2 regions of the Shewanella sp. KJ2020 genome follow, and region 1 is predicted to be linked to the other one. Evidence: predicted binding sites of a transcription regulator. Region 1 holds the regulator's gene; the other holds the start of a gene.

Region 1 (3,454 bases):
TCAAGGGCAAGGCCTTTATGCCGACCTAAACGCGCAGGAAGTGCAATTGACCAGTCAGGTAGTAGGAACCTATGAAGCAAAATAACGTATTACTTGCCAGCCTAATGCTAATAATCAGCATGGGCGCCTTCGCAAAAGTGGATGATCTAAAGCAGGAAGTGAAAATCAAGGCTGTGAGCCAAACCGCGGATATTAAAAACAACCAAATCATCTTCTTTGGCCCGGTAGAGGTCACCCAAGGCTCGATTAAAATCAATGCACAACAGCTGCGCGCATTTTCGGCAGAGGGTGAAAACAGTAAAATTTTGGTGGCTACGGGTAATCCTGCAACTTATACCCAAATTTTAGACGATGGTCGCCCCGCCTCCGCCAGCGCGAAAGAAATTCGCTACGAAATGGCGACTCGCACCCTAACGCTGACGGGTTCTGCTTCCCTAGATCAAGCGGGTAGCCAAGTGACGGGAAATCTCATCCGTTACAACATCACCCAGCAAAAACTGATCGCCGAAAGCACGGGCAGCGGCAATGATCGAGTGATCACTATCATCCAGCCCGAAAGCTATCAAGATGATGCCAAGCCAGAAACCCCGGCGGATAAACCTGTGAAGAAACAGCAGGATTCTAAATGACCCAGATCACCCTAAGAGCACAAAATCTGGCGAAGAGCTATAAGAGCCGCCAAGTCGTTAAGGATGTCAGCCTAACGGTCAAAACGGGTCAGGTCGTTGGCCTACTCGGCCCGAATGGTGCCGGCAAAACAACCACTTTCTACATGGTTGTCGGGCTAGTTAAAAGCGATAAGGGCCATATCTTTATCGACGATGACGATTTAACCGCCGACCCAATGCACCTGCGTGCCCGTAAAGGGATTGGTTACCTGCCACAGGAAGCCAGCATCTTTCGTAAACTCACAGTGCACGACAATATCATGGCGGTACTGCAAACCCGTAAAGAGCTAAAAGCTGAGCAGCGCGAGGAAGAATTGGAACACTTGCTCGAAGAGTTCCATATCACCCATATTCGCGATAGCCAGGGCATGTCCTTATCGGGCGGCGAACGTCGCCGCGTCGAAATTGCCCGCGCATTAGCCGCCAACCCTAAGTTTATTTTGCTCGATGAACCCTTTGCCGGCGTAGACCCTATTTCAGTTATCGATATTAAAAAAATTATCGAGCAACTTAAGAGCCGTGGGCTGGGTGTCTTGATCACCGACCACAATGTGCGCGAAACATTAGATGTATGTGAACATGCCTATATCGTGAGTCACGGAAACCTGATCGCCGAAGGCACACCCGCAGAGATCTTAGACAATCAGCAAGTTAGGGCTGTGTACTTAGGTGAACAATTCAGGCTATAGTTACTGAAATGGAGCCAATGACCATTAAATTTAACATCATCCGGCTCCCTTCATAATGATAACAAGCGACCTCATTCTAAAATAATAACCTAGGGATCAGCGGTAACATGAAAGCGTCACTCCAGCTCAAACTGGGTCAACAGTTAACTATGACGCCACAATTACAGCAGGCCATTCGTCTGTTGCAACTGTCGTCATTAGAACTGCAGCAAGAGATCCAGCAAGCCTTAGACTCTAATCCCCTTCTCGAGCTGGAAGAGGAACAATTTGACGCACCTAGCGAACGCAACCAGACCCTAGCCGATACCGATTTCAGCGAGTCCAGCACTCTGCCGCCCGAACAGGATAGCTCCACGGTCGACACGGCGGAATCTTTGACTAAAGAATCTATGCCGGACGAACTCCCCATGGATACCACTTGGGATGAAGTCTTTACCGCTTCACCGAACTCGGGTCCAGGTGGCAGTCGTGAAGACGATATGCCCTTCCAAGGTGAAACCAGCGAAGGCCTATACGAACATTTAGAATGGCAAAAGAACCTCACGCCCTTTTCTGAAACCGATTTAGCGATCGCCACCGCCATTATTGATGCCATCGACGATCAAGGTTATCTCACCCAAAGCACCGAAGATATTCTCGAAGCCATGGGCAATCCAGAAATTGAACTAGATGAAGTAGAGGCCGTGCTTAAACGCATTCAACACTTCGACCCCGTTGGCGTGGCCGCGAGGGATTTAAGCGAATGTCTGCTTATCCAGCTATCCCATTTTTCGCCCGATACACCGCATCTCGAAAATGCCCGCATGTTGATCAGAGATCATTTAGATCTGATCGCCGCCCGTGATTTTAGACTGTTAATGCGTAAGACAAGACTCAAAGAAGATGAATTAAGGGACGGCATTGCCCTGATCCAGACGCTCAACCCTCGTCCGGGTTTATTGATCACCCCAGTGGATGAAGAATATGTCATCCCCGATGTGTCAGTATCAAAGAAAAATGGCCGTTGGGTGGTGGAGCTAAACCCAGACTGCATGCCAAAAATCAATGTCAATCAGCAATATGCAGCTATGGCACGCAGCACTAAGAGCCAAGCCGATAGCCAGTTTATCCGCGGCCATCTGCAAGAGGCTAAATGGTTTATCAAGAGCTTAGAGAGCCGTAACGAGACCCTGCTCAAGGTGGCGAACTGTATCGTCCAATATCAGCAAGGTTTCTTCGAATACGGTGAAGAAGCGATGAAGCCAATGGTACTCAATGATATTGCCGAAGCCGTTGAAATGCATGAGTCCACCATTTCTCGGGTGACCACCCAAAAATACATGCATACCCCTAAGGGACTTTTTGAACTAAAATACTTCTTCTCAAGCCATGTCGGGACTGACGATGGCGGCGAGTGCTCATCCACCGCAATCAGGGCCTTCATCAAGAAACTGGTTGCCGCGGAAAACCAGAAAAAACCATTAAGCGACAGCAAGATGGCACAACTTCTGGCAGAACAGGGGATAAACGTAGCCCGCAGAACCATTGCGAAGTATCGAGAAGCTATGCTTATTCCCCCTTCTAATCAGCGTAAAAGTTTATAGCCTACAGTGGATATCGGAGGACGTTTCTATGCAAATAAACCTAAGTGGACACCATATAGAGATTACTGAATCGTTACGGGCATATGTAGAGGAAAAGTTTTCAAAACTTGAACGTCATTTCGAACAGATCAATAATGTGCACGTTGTGCTCAATGTTGAGAAAATGCAACAAATTGCCGAAGCGAGAATTAACCTCACCGGTGGTGAAGTTTTTGCAACTTCAGAGCATGCAGACATGTATGCTGCCATAGACGTCCTGATAGACAAACTTGACCGTCAGGTTATTAAACACAAAGAGAAGTTAACAAAACACTAACCATGGAACTTTGTACCATACTGCGGCCGGAGTGCACTACCTGCGCCACTCCGGGCAGTAAGAAAAAGGTACTGGAACTCATCAGTGACTTAGCCGCTGCCCAGTACCCTACCCTCTCATCTCAAGAGATATTCGAAAGCCTTGTGGCGCGCGAAAAGATGGGGAGCACAGGTATAGGTAACGGTATCGCCATTCCAC
Region 2 (3,454 bases), on a different contig from region 1:
CCTGAAGCTTGGGTGATTTATTTAGGGCCTTTTTGATCAAATCGACCAAGAAGGCTCCCATCAATAGACCACCAACACTGAAGATCACATCCCCAAACATACGCATCCATACCAGTCGTTCAACCAGTGGGCTATGAATGACCTCAGGCGAACGGGCATACCAATAACCATGGTCGATGACGGCAAAAAATTGTGTAATACCAACGGGGAACAATGACATAAACACCATGGCAGCCAGTCCAATATTCAGACTCCAGAAGGCTCCTTTAAGCATTTTATTGTTCCACTGCATATTGCCCGTGAGGCCGCGTAGGCAGAAGAGCATTAGGCCTATGCCTAGCATTCCATATACTCCCATAAATGCTGCATGAGCGTGGGTTGCTGTGGTGTTTAAGCCTTGTATGTAATAAAGGGCGATAGGTGGATTAATAAGGAATCCTAGTACGCCAGCACCGATTAAGTTCCAAAATGCGGTGGCCACAAAGAACATAATGGCCCAGTGGTATCTTTGCATCCATGGACTGGCTTTACGCAAGCGATAGGTTTCCATTGCCTCAAAACCTATGATGGCTAAAGGCACGACTTCTAAGGCCGAGAAAATTGCGCCCCAGGCGATAACCGAGGTTGGAGTGCCGGTAAAATAGAGGTGGTGTAAGGTGCCGATTAAGCCACCCGTTAAGAAGATCACTGTTGTAAACAACACCGCACCGTTGGCGCTGCGGCCGCGGATCAAGCCTAAGCGAACTAACATCAGTGCAATGACTGCGGTTGCAAAGGTTTCGAAGAAGCCTTCAACCCATAAGTGTACAACCCACCAACGCCAGTATTCGGCGATGGCTAAATTGGAGTGTTTGCCCATAAAGAGGCCAGCACCATAGAACAAACCAATGGCAACACAGGAGGCATAGAGTACCCAAATAACAGGGCGCATTTCGCCTTGCACCTTGAGGGCGGGTTTAATGGCTGCAGTGACTAAAGCGAGCCAGATCAGTAGGCCAGCGAGGAGCAGGATTTGCCATACTCGGCCTAGGTCTATGTATTCATACCCTTGATGACCAAAGAGGAAGTTCATATCGAGGTCAAAATACTGCTGCACCCCAATCCATTCGCCGGCCATTGAACCTAGCACTACGACCACTAAGGCAACCCAAAGTACGTTAACGCCTAGACGTTGGTATTTAGGTTCATAGCCCGATAACGCGGGGGCAATATATAGACCTGTGCCTAACCAAGCCGTGGCAATCCAAAATACTGCTAATTGGGTGTGCCAGGTACGAGTCACTGAGTAGGGAAGTATCTCAGCAAGGGGGAAACCGTAAAACTCTTGGCCTTCCACAGCATAGTGAGCGGTAATGCCCCCGAGTAAAATTTGCAGTAAAAAGAGACCTATCGCTGTGATGAAGTATTTCCCGACGGCCTTTTGTGAGGCGGTAGGTTTAGTAAAAAACAGCGGATCTTGTTCCGATGGTTTCGGCAGACTTTCATGCTTACCGCTGGCATGGTGCCAGAGCAATCCGCCAATACCCGCTATCAGGGTCACGATACTGAGGATCGACCAGACAATATTATCCGAGGTGGGAGTATTGCCCAGTTGGGGATCGAAGGGCCAATTATTGGTGTAAGTGTAGGAGGCATCAGGGCGTTCAGTGATTGCAGCCCAAGCACCCCAAAAGAGGAAAGCATTAAGTTGTTCACGGCGGGCAAGATCGGGCACTGTGCCCTCTTTCATGGCGTATTGTTCGCGCAGTGAACTGAGTTTCGGGTCATCACCAAACAAGGATAAATAATGTTGAGTAACCCTGTTGATCGCTTCTACCCGTATGGAGGATAGTTTAATCAGGCTAGTGCCATCGGCCTGTTGTTCGACGCTGTTATGGCGTAAATCATCCCTTAATGCTTGCTCAAGGCCTGCTTTTTCTTGGGAGTTTAATTGGGCAAATGGCGTCTGGTATTGCTGCTCGGCGCGCAGATCGAGCCAAGCCTCGGCTTCCCTGTGTAACCAGTCTGCTGTCCAATCGGGCGCAACATAGGAGCCGTGCCCCCAAACTGAGCCGAGTTGATGGCCACCCATTGAGCGCCATACTAATTGGCCCTGTTCTATATCATTTTCGCTAAAAATAACTTGGCCATTCACATCGATAAAGGCTGTGGGTATGGGTGGTTTTTCCCGATAAATTTCACTGCCTATGCTCAGTAGTACAGTAAATGAAGCTATCAACACTAATAATAGTGCGATGGCGGTGAGTTTTTGTTTGCTCATAAGTCCCCTTAATGCAACGTCATTTTGATACCTTTTGTTGGTTATTGCGCAAAACGTGCCAAGTTTTTTGTCGTTGAAAATAAAGGAATATTTTTATTTGATGTCGAATTTAATTGTCTTTTTGATACTGTTATTCATTGTTTAAATGACATTGATTGTTTTTATGACAATGCTGAATAAATAAATGTCGATAAAACAATCAATCTAGCCAGTTGACCCAGCACTTTCAAAATATTGCGGGGTATAACAGGCTTAAAGATAGCATTTAAGCCATAAAGCGCATTTTTAGATGGTTACTATTGTCATTTCAGTTAAAAGCGCTGGGTTTACGTGGGGTGATTTTTTATAAGTAAATGATAATTTTATAGTTTTCATTGATAATGTCACAAGTTGATAGGCTTGATGACTTTTAAGTTTTTTATGGTTTTTTATGGTTTTTTATGCGAAAGTTAATCCAAAGTTGTGATTGATAGTGTTTAAGCGTAGATGATTGAAATTTAATATTTAACGCTCCAATATTTTGTATTGTTTGTGCTAATATAAAATCACAAAAATTGTCAGTTGAGTCATTTTTAACCTCGGTGATTTGTCTATCGTATAGCTAAATAAGCGGTATTTAAGGAGGCATGTGTGGATGCAGATTCCATCAATAGTTTTTTTCTGATCGGTGCCTTACTTACTGCAGTGAGTGTTTTGCTCAGCCCTATGTCTTCCCGCCTCGGCATCCCTATTTTATTGATTTTCCTCGCGGTAGGTATTTTGGCCGGTGAAGATGGCCCGGGTGGGATCCTGTTCGATGATTATTCGACCGCCTATCTTGTCAGTAACTTAGCGTTAGCGATTATTTTACTCGACGGTGGTATGCGTACACGGGTTGCCAGCTTTAGGGTGGCCCTGTGGCCCGCATTATCCCTGGCGACCTTTGGTGTTGCTATTACCACCAGTATCACTGGCATCATGGCCGCATGGCTGTTCGATTTACACTGGTTGCAAGGTTTGCTGGTGGGGGCCATTGTCGGCTCAACCGATGCCGCAGCGGTATTCTCTTTACTTAAGGGGCGCAGTCTCAACGAGCGGGTTGGTGCGACACTGGAAATCGAATCCGGTAGTAACGATCCCATGGCGGTGTTCCTAACTGTCACTCTGATTGCGATTCTCGCCAATGTGGATGCCGAATTGTCGGTTAGCTTTATG

Evidence for each region. Region 1 encodes sigma-54, which starts transcription at its own class of promoters, with help from an activator protein. Its sites were predicted from a motif close to GTTGGCACGNNNNTNGNNT; they were not measured.
Region 2: a site for sigma-54 is predicted at 2,305-2,323, ahead of MJO46_RS16315 (nitric-oxide reductase large subunit). Genes of this name have one in related genera too.

What each region holds. Positions count from the first base shown of each region.
Region 1 covers NZ_JAKUKD010000014.1:14,297-17,750, forward strand. The annotation lists gene lptC (LPS export ABC transporter periplasmic protein LptC) at 1-85, shown strand, start outside; gene lptA (lipopolysaccharide transport periplasmic protein LptA) at 72-629, shown strand; gene lptB (LPS export ABC transporter ATP-binding protein) at 626-1,357, shown strand; gene MJO46_RS08755 (RNA polymerase factor sigma-54) at 1,465-2,940, shown strand; gene hpf (ribosome hibernation promoting factor) at 2,969-3,256, shown strand; gene ptsN (PTS IIA-like nitrogen regulatory protein PtsN) at 3,259-3,454, shown strand, end outside.
Region 2 covers NZ_JAKUKD010000030.1:218,845-222,298, forward strand. The annotation lists gene MJO46_RS16315 (nitric-oxide reductase large subunit) at 1-2,260, opposite strand, end outside; gene MJO46_RS16320 (potassium/proton antiporter) at 2,891-3,454, shown strand, end outside.